DNA from 2 places in the Promicromonospora vindobonensis genome. Region 1 is predicted to be linked to the other one. Evidence: predicted binding sites of a transcription regulator. Region 1 holds the regulator's gene; the other holds the start of a gene.
The links. The regulator HspR, encoded in region 1, represses chaperone genes until heat shock. The targets are predictions, from matches to a motif close to AAGTTGAGTCNNNNNGACTCAACTT.

Region 1 (7,417 bases):
AATCGCTGCCACCGGCCGCCTCGAGCGCGACGCGCACCGTGCGCTGCGTCGTGTTGGTATAGGTACCGGTCACGACGGCCTTGGCGGTGCCGGCTCCCCCCTTGGCGAGGCAGGAGGCGGCGACGTCCTTGACGCCGGCACTGGCATTCGCCCAGGCGGACGTCGCGGCCAGCGTGGCCGTGGCGGAGTACGAGTTGCCCTCAGGGACGAGCGGGCGCAGGTTCGCGGCGCCCAGCACGGTGGGCCCCGCCGACGGCGCGGCGGCCGCCGTCGTGATGTTCAGCATGGTGTCCAGGGTGACTTCCGGCTCCAGCACGGTCGCGCCCGCGGCCGACCCGGGGAGCGGCGTGCAGCGCCAGACGTTCGACGAATCCCCGGGGGTGCAGGACAGCTCGTGCTGCCAGGCGGTGGGCCTCACGCCTTCGGGCAACGTCACCTCGACCGACCAGCCGGCGGGCACCGCCCGGTCACCCGTGCTGGTGACCCGGATGGGGAGCGCGGCAACACCGGGACTCGCGAGCGAGACATCGTCGCTCGCCGCGGACAGCTCGGGTCCGAACGGCGCCACCGTGCGGCCCGGAAGGTTGGTCGTGCGGCGCTCCACGCCGTCGGCCCAGACCGCGGTTCCGACCGGGTAGTCGCCGCCGGAGTTGGCCTGCACGGTCACGTCGACGTGGTGGTGCTGGCCCGGAGCTACCTCGCCGAGCGAGCAGTGCAGCACGTTCGCCTGCTCCGTCGGCGTGCAGGCGGCCGGTCCGTCGTCCGGAATCTGCCCCACGGTGGCAGGTGCGCTGGGCGACGAGCTCGGCGTGGCCTGTGTCTCGCCGTCGGAGGCGGCGCCGGCTTCGGTGCTGCCGTCGACGTCGGACCGTGGCTCGCTCGTGCCTGCCGTGCCCGGGCCTGCTCCGGTGGCAGCGGCAGGCGGGGTAGCACCCGCCTCCGTACCCTCGGTCGGCTCCACCGAGCCGGCCAGCCGGCCGCCGACACCCGTGCCGAACGGCCCGTCCGGCCGCGTCACGGTGAGTCCGGTGGGGAGCGTGATCTCCAGCTGCGTACCCGTCGTCGGGGTGTCGCCGGTGTTCTTGACGGTGAGTGCAAGCTGCTGGGGCTGCCGTGCGGCCAGCGGCTTCGAGGTGTCCGCGTACTCGACGACGAGGTACGTGCTCGTGGTCTCGCCGGGCTCGATGTCGGTCGGCAGGACCGGCTTGCCGTTGATGTCCTCCACGCCCGGCAGCTCCCGACCGTCCGGCGTCGTGATCACCTTGTCCGCGAGCACCGGCTCCGCGTCGGCCGGCGCGGTGATCTGCAGCGCCGCGACCATGGTGACGGCGGCGACGGCCAGCGCTCCGGCCGCCATGCTGCCGCCCGAAGCGGCCGCAGCGGCGGATGCGACCGCACCGGCGGTCGCTGAGACGGCACCGGCGGTGGCCGAGACCGCTGACGACACCGCGCCAGAGAACGTGCCGGTCGAGGCAGCGCCCACCGTCGCGGTAGCCGTCGGCGCACTGGTGGCCGCGGCGCCCGCCTTGGCCGCGGCGAACAGGCCGCCGATCGGCGCACCGGCCCCGACGAGGGCGAGGCCGCCCGCACCGAGCACCAGCGGGGCGATGACGGTCTTCATGCCGTGCGCGACGTCGTGCAGCTCGAGCACGAGGGCGCTGCAGGTACCGCAGGTCGCGAGGTGCTCGTCGATCTTCGCGGTCTCCCGCTTGGACAGGCTGTCACGCACGTAGCCGCCGAGCAGGGGGTTCACCGTGCGGCAGGTGTCCGACGGCGCGTGCGTCAGGTGCTGCTGCAGGTACCCGGCTCGCAGGGCCTCCTTGGCCCGGTAGAGCAGGGCGGAGACACCGTTGGGGCTGAGCCCCAGCACCGGCGCGACCTGCGCAGGCTTCAGGTCGTCGACCAGGACGTACCAGAGCACCTCGCGCCACCGCTCGGGGAGGTCGAAGTAGGCCTTGGAGACCACGCTGCGCTCGAAGCCGGCGAGCGCCGGGTCCTCCTCCGACGCGACCCGGCCGAGCACCGACTCGATCTCGTCGTCCGTGCTGGGGCGGGTGCGCGCAGCGCCGCGGGACACGTCGAACGACCGGTGGCGCACCACGGTGTACAGGTACGGACGGAACCCGGTGTCGGGCCCGGCGCCACGACGGAGCATCTCGAACAGCTTGCTGAAGGCGTCCGCGACGACATCGTCGGCGTCCGCTGGTGAGACGTACTGCCGCGCGAGCGCTCGTGCTGCCCCTGCGTGGCGCTCGTAGAGCACGCCAAAAGCGTCGCGGTCACCTGATCTGACCTGCAGGATCAGTTCCGCGTCGCTTGGGGTTCCCCCCGTGCTGCTCTCGGCTTGCTTCACGTCTACCCAGACTCTCGGCCGTGTCCTGCCAAAGACTATAGAGCCACACCGCGATTCTAGGGGCTGAAAAAAACATTTCCTGGGTGACCGTCGGGTGAAGTGCGGTACACCACCCCTGAAGGTGCGTCATGATTGATCCCCGTGAGGGTTCCTTCATCATGAGCGAGTCACAGCAGGAGGCGCGGGTGCGTGTGCATGACCTGCGTGAGCGGTGGCGCGCTACCAGTCTGGCGTCCGTCTGGATCCGGCCGAACGACTGGGAGCACCCAGCCGCGGAAGCGCTTGCCGAAGCACTGGCAGAGGGCCGTGGAGTGATCGCGCCCGCAGAACGTCTGGGAGCTGCCCGGGCGGACGTGGGCGCGGGCATCACCGAGGCGCTGGACGACGTGGCGTGCCTCTACGCCGCGTTCGGCCGCCCTACCGACGTGGGGGCGTTGCGCGCAGCGGCGATCGGCTGGGTCGGCGCACGCGAGCGCGTCCCGTACCAGGTGGCCACGCACGATCCGTCGACCGGCCTACCGACGGGCGAGTACCTGGGCGAGCGGTTGCGCGAGACCTACGGCACGGCGCAGCGCAGCGGTACGACCGCTGGAGCCTCCCACTGCCTGCTCGTGCTCGACGTCGGCCTCGACAGCCTCGACACGTGGCAACGGCTCGCGCGCTCCGCGGCGATCGGCCGCACCCTGCACCAGGTCTTCGGCGAGGGCCATCCAATGGCCGCTGTCGACGACGGCACCTTCGTGGTGCTGTGCGAGCGCGGCCCGACGACCGCGGAGCTGGGCCAGTCGCTGCGCCGCGTCGTGGAGCGCAACGCCGAGGTGCTCGGCCTCACCACAGAGGTACGCAGGCCGACCCGGGTATGGGTGGAACGCCTGCCCGGCACGCACGACGACGCGCTGTTGCTGCTCGACCACCTGGCTCGCTGAGGTTTCCGAACCCGCTGAGGCCTCCGAACTCACCCAGCAAGAGCGCCTGCTCAACGTCGAGCAGGCGCTCTGCTTCGTACCGGGCCGGTCAGCCCTCCAGGACGGGCTTCCGGAAAAAGTCCCGTCAACCCTCCTGGAAGGTGAGGCAGTCGGCGTGCCCCGGGTCGTCCGGACCCGCACCCACCCGGATCGACGGGGCGCTGCACTCCAGGTTGTCGTTGTGCGTGCACTCACCGCGCTGGCAGGCACCGACGTGGGCGATGACCTTTTCGAGACCGCCCTTGGTGCTCAGCGGGATGAACGTGGCGCAGGAGGCGTCGCCCCTGTGCCCGGCGATGGTCACGGCGCCTGCGTGGCAGCCGTGGTCGTGGTTGTAGCCGCATCCGTCGATCGAGCACTCGGCTACCTCGGGCATTTCCATCAGCGTGCTCATGGCTCACTCCTCGCGTGGTGCGCTGAGACATCTCCGATAGGCCGATCCTATTCCGGAAATGCAGAACCCGTAGAGCAAGGAATGCCTTACCTATTCTGCCCGTATTTCTCGATTAACGAAAGAATTGCGTTGCCGAAATTACGGTCCGCAGCGAGGACGCTCAACCCTCGCGGCGCGGAGACGGCCGCCAGAGCACTACCGCGCCGCCGCCGACGGCGCGGTGCTCGAGGTCGACCCGCATCGCCGTGCTGCGAACCCGCTGCCCGCGCTGCACCACTACGACGTCGCCGGCGTCCGGGCCGGCAGCGAACACGCGGCCTTCCTCCTGGACCCGCATCAGCAGGTCACTCAGGCGCTCCTCCAACACCGAGACGTGCGCCTCCAGGTCGAGGATGCGCTTGATCCCTGCGAGGTTGATGCCCTCGACCTGCGCGAGCCGCTGCACCTGGAGCAGACGCGCCACGTCCCGGCGCGAGTACCGGCGGCCCCTGCCGCGGGTGCGCCGGGGCACCACCAGGCCGAGGCGGTCGTACTGCCGCAGCGTCTGCGGGTGCATGCCCGCGAGGCTGGCGGCCTTGGAGACGGTGAGCACGGGTGCGTCGTCGTCAACCATGCACTCCTCCCCCTGTCTCGTTCGCTCTGCTTATACGTGCGGGCAGGCTAACCGACCTCGGCGCGGTGGGACATATGCCCCACCGCGCCGACAGTCATTCCGCCGCCCGTTCGGCCAGCCCTGCGCGTACGTCCTCGCCGTCGCTCTCTGCGGCAAACGTCTCGAGCGCCTGTCTCGCCTTCTTGCTGAGCTTTTGCGGGACGACCACCTGAACGCTCACGAGCAGGTCGCCGTTCGCGGTCGCCGTCTGCACACCACGCCCCTTGACGCGGAGCACTCTGCCCGACGGTGTCCCAGCGGGCACCTTCAGCCGTACGGTCGCACCGTCGAGGGTCGGCACCTTCAGGGTGGTGCCGAGGGCTGCCTCCGCGAACGTGACGGGCACGGTCATGCGCAGGTCGAGCCCGTCCAGCGTCCAGACCGGATGGGGCGCCACGTGCACGGTGACCACCAGGTCGCCTGGCGTGCCCCCGCCGACACCCGGCTTGCCCTTGCCACGGAGACGAAGCTTCTTGCCGTCGTTGATGCCCGCAGGGACCCGGGCCGTGATGGTGCGGCCGTTGACCTCCAGCTCGGCGGTCGTGCCCTCCACCGCCGCGCGGAACGGCAGGGTGACCTGCGCGACGATGTCGGCGCCCTGGGTCGGCGCGGTGAACCCCGTGGGGCCCGCCGAACCGTAGCCGGGCCTTGCTCCACCGAACATGGAGCCGAGGATGTCCTCGAAGCCCGGCCCCGCGTTCCCGCCCTGCGTGTAACGGACACGTGGTCCGCCCCGCCCGGCCGCCCCCTGGCCGCCACCGAACATGGCGCCCATGATGTCCTCGAAGCCGCCCGCACCGGCGCCGCCGGGGCCCGCGGAGAAGCGTGCGCCACCCGCCATGGCACGCACGGCGTCGTACTGGCGGCGCTGCTCCGGGTCGGACAGCACCGCGTAGGCCTCGCCGATCTCCTTGAACCTGGTCTCAGCAGACGCGTTGCCCTGGTTCTGGTCGGGGTGATACTGGCGCGCCAGCTTGCGGTAGGCCTTCTTGATGGCCGCGTCGTCGGCGTCCTTCGGCACGCCCAGCACGGCGTAGAAGTCCTTCTCCATCCAGTCCTGACCGGTCATGGCACCTCCTTCCGCGTCGATTACCGGTGGCCGAGCTCGTCGAGGCCTGGGCCTCGACGAGCTCGGCCACCGGGAGATCACTCCGGTCCGACGACGCCCACTCGTGCCGCCCGGACCACCTTGTCGCCGATCTTGTAGCCCGGCTCCACCACGAGGTTCACCGTGGCGGACGTCGCGTCAGCGGAGGTCGAGTGCATGAGGGCCTCGTGCAGGTTGGGGTCGAACTCCTCCCCCACCTTGCCGAACCGCTCGACGCCGAACTTCTGCAGGTTCTGGTCGAGCTTCTCCGCGATCGCCGCCATGGCGCCGCTCAGCTCACCGTGCTGCTTGGCGCGCTCGATGTCGTCGAGAACGGGCAGCAGCGCCGCCAGCACGTCCTGCACGCCGCGGTTCCGTGCCGCCTCCTGGTCGCGCAGCGCACGGTTGCGGTAGTTCGTGAAGCTGGCTCGCTCACGCTGCAGCGCGTCGAGGTGCTCAGCGGCCTCGGCCTGAGCCTTGAGCACGGCCGCAGCCTCGGCCGCGTCACCGGACGGCTCGAAGTCGAGCCCCTCCAGCGGGTCGCCGGAGGCCTGCTGCTCGGCCTCTGCGGACTCGGCCGCCGAGGCTGCCTCGTCCGTCGACGCGGGCTCGCCCGCTGCGTCGTCCGACGCGACAGGCTCGGCCGGCCGGCTCTGCTCGCCGGAGTTGTTCACCTTGCGCTTGTCCCTGAACTGGAAGGGGTGCTCCCCCGAGCCATCCGGCTCAGGGGTTCCCTGCGGGTTCTCTTCGGTCACTTGCGCTCGTCCTCATCGTCCACGATCTCGGCGTCGACGACGTCCTCCTCAGGAGCCGACTGAGCGTTCGCCGTCTGCGGGCCGCCGTCTGCACCCTGCGCCGCAGGCTGCTCGGCGGAGTACAGCGCCTCGCCGATCTTCTGCGACGACGCGCCGAGCTTCTCGTACGAGGTCTTCACGGCCTCGGCGTCCTCGCCCTCGAGCGCGGACTTCACCGCGGCGATGTCCGCCTCGACCTCGGTGACGACCTCGGCCGGGAGCTTGTCGCGGTTGTCCGCGATCTGCTTCTCCATGGAGTACGCGAAGGTCTCCGCCTGGTTGCGGGTGTCCGCGTCCTCGCGACGCTTCTTGTCCTCCTCGGCGTGCGTCTCGGCGTCCTTGACCATGCGGTCGATGTCCTCCTTGGGGAGGGCCGAACCGCCGGTGATCTTCATCGACTGCTCCATGCCCGTGCCGCGGTCCTTTGCGGACACGTGCACGATGCCGTTCGCGTCGATGTCGAACGTGACCTCGATCTGCGGCACGCCGCGCGGGGCCGGTGCGATACCGGTGAGCTCGAAGACGCCCAGCGGCTTGTTGTCACGCGTGAACTCGCGCTCGCCCTGGAACACCTGGATCGCCACGGACGGCTGGTTGTCGTCGGCCGTGGAGAAGACCTCGCTGCGCTTGGTCGGGATGGCCGTGTTGCGCTCGATGAGCTTGGTCATCACGCCACCCTTGGTCTCGATGCCGAGGGACAGCGGAGTGACGTCGATCAGCAGGACGTCCTTGCGGTCGCCGGAGATGACGCCGGCCTGGAGGGCTGCACCGACGGCGACGACCTCGTCCGGGTTCACGCCCTTGTTCGGCTCGCGGCCGCCCGTGAGCTCCTTGATGACCTCGGTCACGGCGGGCATCCGGGTGGAGCCACCCACGAGCACGACGTGGTCGATGTCGGAGACCGAGATGCCCGCGTCGCGGATGACCGCGTGGAACGGGGCCTTGGTGCGGTCGATGAGGTCCTGGGTCATCTGCTGGAACTGAGCGCGTGTGAGCTTCTCGTCCAGGTGGATGGGGCCGTTCTCGCTCATCGAGAGGTACTGCATCGAGATGTTGGTGCTCGTCGCGGACGAGAGCTCCTTCTTGGCCTGCTCCGAGGCCTCGCGGAGGCGCTGCAGCGCGATCTTGTCCTTCGACAGGTCGACACCGGAGGAGTTCTTCACCTGCTTGAT
Region 2 (7,417 bases), 610 kb from region 1:
CCACGGCACTGCTGCCCGTGATCATCCCGATTGCGGTGCCGCTGATCGCCACCGGCGGCGTCAGCGCCTGGTCCATGGCAGCGGCCCTCGCCGTCTCGTCGACGATCGTCGACGTCAGCCCTTTCTCGACGAACGGAGCCCTGATGCTCGCCAACCGGCCCGACACGATCTCGGAGCAGGCGTACTACAAGCAGATCCTCGGCTACGCAGGCATCGTCACCCTCGTGGGACCGCTGCTCGTGTGGGCCGTCCTCGTCCTGCCGGGCTGGTGAGTGCCATGACCGGACCGCTGGCCGACGTCGTCGTCGTCGACCTCTCCCGTGCCCTCGCCGGACCGCACGCCACGATGATGCTGGGCGACCTGGGCGCGCGCGTCGTCAAGGTGGAGGTGCCCGACCGGGGCGACGACACCCGGGGCTGGGGCCCGCCGTTCGTCGGGGAGGAGGGCGCGCGCGAGTCGACGTACTTCCTGTCCGCGAACCGGAACAAGGAGTCGATAGCGCTCGACCTCAAGGCCGACGCCGACCGGGCCACCCTCCTGGAGCTCGTCGACCGCGCCGACGTGCTCGTGGAGAACTTCCGGACCGGCGTCCTGGAGCGGCTCGGTCTCGGCGTCGACACGCTGCTCGAGCGCAACCCCCGCCTGATCGTGCTCTCGATCACGGGGTTCGGGCACGACGGCCCCGAGGGCGGCCGCGCCGGGTACGACCAGATCGCCCAGGGCGAGGCCGGCCTGATGTCCCTGACCGGGTCCGGCCCGGACGACCCGCAGCGCGTCGGCGTGCCGATCGGGGACCTGCTCGCGGGGATCTACGGCGCGTACGGCGTGCTCGCGGCGCTGCACGAGCGGCACACCACCGGCGTCGGCCAGGTCGTCCGGACGTCGCTCCTTGCCGCCGTCACCGGCGTGCACGCGTTCCAGGGCACGCGGTGGACCGTCGCGGGGGAGGTGGGGCACGCGCAGGGTAACCACCACCCTTCCATAGCGCCGTACGGCCTGTTCCGCTGCCGTGACGGCGCCGTCCAGATCGCCGTCGGGTCCGAGGTGCTGTGGCAGCGGTTCTGCCGGGCCTTCGGGCTCGACGCCGACGCAGAGGGCATGCGGAGCAACGCCGAGCGGGTGGCCCACCGCGACCAGCTCATCGCGGCGGTCGAGGCGGCCTTCACCGACCTGGATGCGGGCCCGTTGCTGATGCAGCTCGCCGACGCAGGCATACCCGCCGGCCGGGTGCGTACGCTCGACGAGGTGTACGCATGGGAGCAGACGGCGAGCCAAGGCCTGCTCGTGGACGTGCAGCACACCAGCCTCGGCACGGTGACGCTGCCGGGACCGCCGCTGCGGTTCTTCGACCCGTCCGGCGACGAGGTCACCCGGCGGGACCACCAGGCGCCTCCTGTCCTCGACGAGCACGCCGCCCGGATCCGGGCCTGGCTCGACGAGCCGGTGGCGCAGGAGCCGGAGGCGGGCGCATGACCCACCGGTGGTCGGCGCGGGAGCTGCTCGACCTCGTCCTCGACGCGGACAGCTTCGAGTCCTGGGACGAGCCGGTCGACGTCTCCGGGCACCCGGCCGAGTACCGCGCGGTGCTGGCAGCGGCCGCCGAGAAGGCAGGCACCGACGAGTCGGTGCTCACCGGACGCGGCCGCGTCCGCGGGCGCCCCGTCGTGGTCGTCGTCAACGAGTTCAGGTTCCTCGGCGGCTCCATCGGGCGCGCGGCGGCCCAGCGCATCACCGCCGCCGTCCGGCGTGCGACGGCTGAGCGGCTGCCTCTTCTCGCGACGACCGCGTCCGGCGGCACCCGGATGCAGGAGGGCACACCCGCGTTCCTCCGGATGGTCGAGATCTCCCGCGCCGTCATGGACCACCGCTCCGCCGGCCTGCCCTACCTCGTCTACCTGCGGCACCCCACGACCGGGGGCGTGTACGCGTCCTGGGGCTCGCTCGCACACCTCACCGTCGCCGAGCCGGGGGCCCTGATCGGGTTCCTCGGCCCGCGCGTGGTCGAGGCGCTGACCGGCGAGGCGCTGCCGGCCGGCGTGCAGTCGGCCGAGAACCTCGCCGCCAAGGGCGTGCTCGACGGCGTCGTCGCCCCCGAGAACCTGCCCGCACTGGTCGAGCGGGCGCTCGCGGTGCTCGTCGACCCGCCGTCGCCGCCGGCCCTGCCCCGCCGGGGCGGAGAGCCCTCCGGGACGACGTCGGCGTGGGGCTCCGTGCTCCGGACGAGGGCCGCCGACCGGGTAGGGGTGCGTGACCTGCTGCGCTACGGCGCCTCGGGGACCGTGCGGCTGTCCGGCACGGACGAGGGCGAGCGCGACGAGTCGATGCTGGTGGCGCTCACGCGGCTGGACGGCGTGCCGTGCCTCGTCGTCGGCCAGGACCGGACCCGGCAGACCGAGAGCACCCCGATGGGACCAGCCGCGCTGCGCGTGGCGCGACGCGCGATGGGGCTCGCCGAGGAGCTGCGGCTGCCCCTGGTCGCCGTGATCGACACCCCGGGTGCCGAGCTGTCGCAGGACGCCGAGGAGGGCGCGCTCGCCGGCGAGATCGCGCGCTGCATGGCGGCACTGACCCGGCTGACGGTGCCGACCCTGTCGGTCATCCTCGGCCAGGGCTGCGGCGGCGGAGCGCTCGCCCTGCTCCCCGCGCAGGTGGTGATCGCGGCTGAGCACGCATGGCTGTCGCCGCTGCCGCCGGAGGGTGCGAGCGTCATCGTGCACGGCGACACCACGCACGCCGCACAGATGGCGGAGGCGCAGCATGTCCGCGCCGTCGACCTGCTCGCCGAGGGCGCGGTGCAGCGGGTGGTCCCCGAGCACGACGACGACACGGCGCGGGACGTCGCGGTGGCGGTCGCTGCGGAGTGCGCGGCGGTGCTGCGGGATCTGTGAGCGGTGCCGAGCGGTGCCGAGTAGCGGCCAGCGGCGAGCAGCGGCGAGCAGTGGCGAGTGGTGCCGAGTAGCGGCGAGTGGTGCCGAGCGGCGGCGAGCAGCGCTGAGCAGCCGCAGTTGATCAGCGCAGCTCCCGGGTGGCCGCGCCGCCGACTGCAGACCTGGACGCGGACCCGGATACCGACTGCAGACCTGGTTGCTGTTAGAGGCTTGCCAACCGCAACCAAGTCTGCAGTCGTCGGCTGAGCGCGGGCAAAGTCTGCAGTCGGCACTCGTTGACGGAGCGGCCGTCAGGTCGCCCTCGTGATCAGCCTGGTGCTCCTCGTCCGGGTCCACCGCCAAGGGACGCCGCCAACGGCGGACCGACCGGCCGTTCGGCACTTTGCTGGTCTGTTGTGCCGAGGTCGGCAACTTGCTTGAGTCTCGTTGCTGCAGTCGGCACTTGGCATCGAGATCGGTCCAGCGCTGGACCGATCTCGATGCCAAGTGCCGACCTCGGGAACGGGCCTCAGCGAACTGCCGACCTCGCTGCTCAGTGCCGCTGCTTCTCGATGGCCTTGCGGACCTGCTGCGCCAGCGCGAACACGAGCAGCGCGGCGAAGGCGATCGACGCGATCCTCGGCGGCATGACGACCGACAGGCTCGCGCCGCCGAACGAGAAGCCTGAGGCCACCAGGCCGATGATCGCCGCCGTCTTCAGGTGGACCAGGCGGTTGCGGGCATTGACCCACGTGCCCGAGACGGCGGTGGGGATCATCGCGACCAGGGACGTGCCCTTGGCCAGCGCGGGTGCGAAGTCGAACAGGGCGGACAGACCCGGGACGGCGAGCTGGCCGCCCCCGATGCCGAGCAGGCCGGACGCGACCCCCATGACGAGACCCAGCCCGATCATGCCCGCGCCGTCCAGCAGGCTGGGGATGCCCTGGGCGGTGTCGACCGACGGCGGCTCCCCGAAGGCGTCGAGCAGCGAACGCACGATCCCCGCGACGAGCACCCCGACGAACAGCCAGCGCAGCAGGGTCTCGGGAACGCGGGCGAGCAGCCGCGCGCCGACCACCGCACCCACCACGGCGCCGACCACGAGCAGCCCGGCAGCGACCAGGTCGACGGCATCGTGCGTCAGGTACGGGATGGAACCAACGATCGCCGCCGGCAGGATCGCCGCGAGCGAGTAGGCGCTGGCCCGGCGCTGAGTGAGGCCGCCGAGCGAGGTCAGGAGCGGCACCATCACGATGCCGCCGCCGAGGCCGAACAGACCGGAGAACGCCCCGCCGACGATGCCGACGAGGACGGCGCGCGAGGGTGTCAGGGAGGCGTCAGTCTGCTCGGTCACCCCGCGATGATCTCAGGTGCGCGGCGACGGCCCGTGCACAGCTCATCGAGTCGGTGCGGGTGGTGTCGACCTCGAGGTCGTAGGCGACGCCCTGGTGGACGACGTCGGCCTGCTGCGCGGCCATGCCCGCGACGCGGTCGCCCCGCACCGCCTCGCGTTCCCCGGCGACCGCTGCGTCGCAGCGCACGCCGACCCAGAGCGTCGGCACGTCGCCAAGGGCGTCCAGCCAGCGCCGCTGCGAGGCGGCACCCCCGAGAAACACGTCGTCGACCACGAGGTGCGCGCCCGCGCGGGCCATCGCGACCAGCCCGGTGATCCAGGCGTCCTGCACCGCCATGAACTCCTGGCCGACGGCGACCCCGCCGTCGTCCGCGAACCCGATGCCGTCGCCGCCGGCCGTCAGGCGGGCCGGCATCGCGTCGACGAGGGTGTCGATGCTGAGCGAGAGCCAGGCGTCGGGGAGGACGGCCTGGAGGCCTCGTGCGATCGCGGACTTGCCGGAGCTCGAACCGCCGTTGAGAACGATGACCTGGGTGTTCATGCGGCCAACGGTACGAGTGTGGGTGGTGCGCGCTACAGTGGATTCAAGGTTGAGTGGAATAGACTCAACTTTGACCCCGTTTTATCTGGTACACACTTCAGCATCCCTGGGAGGCCTCATGGACACCAAGTTCACGACCATGTCGCAGCAGGCGATCGGCGACGCGATCCAGTCGGCGTCGGCAGCCGGCAACCCGCAGCTCGAGCCGGTCCACCTGCTCGCGTCACTGCTCCAGCAGGAGCGCGGTGTCGCGACCGGGCTGCTCGACGCGGTCGGGGCGAACGCGCAGGCCATCGGCCAGCAGGTGCGCGCGGCCCTGGTCGCGCTGCCCCAGGCCAGCGGGGCGAGCACCGCCCAGCCGAGCGCGAGCCGTGCCATGGCGACGGTCCTGGACCTGGCGTCGAAGGAGGCGCAGGGGCTCGGCGACGAGTACGTCTCCACGGAGCACCTGCTCATCGCCATCGCGGCCGGCCGGTCGTCCGCCGCGCAGACCCTGTCCGACGCAGGGGCCACCGCCGACGCCCTGCGCGCGGCGCTGCCTGCCGTCCGGGGATCCGGCCGGGTCACGAGCCCCAACCCGGAGGGCACGTACAAGGCGCTCGAGCAGTACGGCACGGACCTGACGCAGCGGGCCAGGGACGGCAAGCTGGATCCGGTGATCGGCCGCGACTCCGAGATCCGGCGCGTGATCCAGGTGCTGAGCCGCCGCACCAAGAACAATCCCGTGCTCATCGGGGAGCCGGGGGTCGGCAAGACCGCCGTCGTCGAGGGGCTCGCCCAGCGGGTCGTCGCCGGCGACGTCCCCGAGTCCCTCAAGGGCAAGCGCCTGGTCGCGCTGGACCTGGCCTCGATGGTGGCGGGCGCGAAGTACCGCGGTGAGTTCGAGGAACGTCTCAAGGCGGTCCTCGAGGAGATCACCGCGTCGGACGGCGAGGTGGTCACCTTCATCGACGAGCTGCACACGGTGGTCGGCGCGGGAGCGGGCGGCGAGGGTGCCATGGACGCAGGCAACATGCTCAAGCCCATGCTCGCGCGTGGTGAGCTGCGCATGGTGGGCGCCACCACGCTCGACGAGTACCGCGAGCACATCGAGAAGGACCCCGCTCTGGAGCGCCGGTTCCAGCAGGTCTTCGTGGGCGAGCCGTCGGTCGAGGACACGGTGGCGATCCTGCGCGGGCTCAAGGAGCGCTACGAGGCGCACCACAAGGTGACCATCGCCGACTCGGCGCTCGTCGCCGCCGCCTCGCTCTCCGACCGGTACATCTCCGGGCGGCAGCTCCCCGACAAGGCGATCGACCTGGTCGACGAGGCCGCGTCGCGCCTGCGTATGGAGCTCGACTCCTCCCCGGTGGAGATCGACGAGCTCCAGCGCGCGGTCACGCGGCTGGAGATGGAAGAGGTGGTGCTGTCCGAGTCGGAGGATGCCGCCTCCGCGGAGCGTCTGCAGCGGCTGCGGGCCGACCTCGCGGACCGGCGCGAGGCGCTGGCCGCGCTCACCGCACGCTGGGAGTCCGAGAAGGCCGGGCACAATCGCGTCGGTGACCTGCGCGCACGCCTCGACGGGCTCCGCACCGACGCGGAGCGCAAGCTGCGCGAGGGGGACCTCGAGGGCGCCGCGCGCATCCAGTACGGCGACATCCCGGTGGTCGAGAAGGAGCTCGTGGCCGCGGAGGAGGCGGAGGCCGGCTCGGAGGACGATCTGCAGGGGACCGGCCCTGAGCACGCCGAGCCGCCGATGATCGCCGACAAGGTGGGCGCGGACGAGATCGCCGAGGTGGTGGCCGCGTGGACCGGCATCCCGGCCGGCCGGCTGCTGCAGGGCGAGTCCGAGAAGCTCCTGCACATGGAGGAGGTCCTCGGGGAACGCCTCATCGGGCAGCGGACCGCTGTCGCCGCTGTGTCCGACGCCGTACGCCGTTCGAGGGCAGGCGTCTCGGACCCCGACCGGCCCACCGGCTCGTTCCTGTTCCTCGGCCCCACCGGCGTCGGCAAGACCGAGCTCGCCAAGGCACTGGCGGACTTCCTGTTCGACGACGAGCGCGCCATGGTGCGCATCGACATGTCCGAGTACGGCGAGAAGCATTCGGTCAGCCGGCTCGTCGGTGCACCTCCCGGTTACGTCGGGTACGAGGAGGGCGGCCAGCTCACGGAGGCCGTGCGGCGTCGGCCCTACTCGGTGGTGCTGCTGGACGAGGTGGAGAAGGCACACCCCGAGGTCTTCGACGTCCTGCTCCAGGTGCTCGATGACGGTCGGCTCACCGACGGCCAGGGCCGCACCGTCGACTTCCGCAACACGATCCTGGTCCTGACCTCGAACCTCGGCTCTCAGTTCCTCGTCGAACCGATGCTGTCGGACGAGGAGCGGCGCGAGTCCGTGATGACGGCCGTGCGCGCCTCGTTCAAGCCCGAGTTCCTCAACCGGCTCGACGACGTGGTGGTCTTCGACGCGCTGACGCTGGACGAGCTCGGCAGCATCGTGGAGCTGCAGGTCGGGGCCTTCGCGAAGCGGTTGGAGGACCGTCGCATCACGCTCGACGTCACGGAGGCGGCGCGGGAGTGGCTCGCGCTCGAGGGCTTCGACCCGGCGTACGGCGCCCGTCCGCTGCGTCGTCTGGTGCAGCGGGAGATCGGTGATCGCCTGGCGCGGCTGCTGC

Region 2: clpB (ATP-dependent chaperone ClpB) is a predicted target of HspR. The motif match lies at 4,810-4,834, and genes of this name have one in related genera.

What each region holds. Positions count from the first base shown of each region.
Region 1 is NZ_JBHUOG010000001.1:2,053,745-2,061,161, forward strand. Features, by position in the region: gene ACFS27_RS09340 (sigma-70 family RNA polymerase sigma factor) at 1-2,263, opposite strand, end outside; gene ACFS27_RS09345 (hypothetical protein) at 2,482-3,279, shown strand; gene ACFS27_RS09350 (DUF1540 domain-containing protein) at 3,404-3,712, opposite strand; gene ACFS27_RS09355 (heat shock protein transcriptional repressor HspR) at 3,873-4,325, opposite strand; gene ACFS27_RS09360 (DnaJ C-terminal domain-containing protein) at 4,420-5,433, opposite strand; gene grpE (nucleotide exchange factor GrpE) at 5,511-6,206, opposite strand; gene dnaK (molecular chaperone DnaK) at 6,203-7,417, opposite strand, start outside.
Region 2 is NZ_JBHUOG010000001.1:2,662,138-2,669,554, forward strand. Features, by position in the region: gene ACFS27_RS11980 (SLC13 family permease) at 1-272, shown strand, start outside; gene ACFS27_RS11985 (CaiB/BaiF CoA transferase family protein) at 278-1,474, shown strand; gene ACFS27_RS11990 (carboxyl transferase domain-containing protein) at 1,471-2,889, shown strand; gene ACFS27_RS11995 (sulfite exporter TauE/SafE family protein) at 3,422-4,222, opposite strand; gene cpt (chloramphenicol phosphotransferase CPT) at 4,206-4,763, opposite strand; gene clpB (ATP-dependent chaperone ClpB) at 4,882-7,417, shown strand, end outside.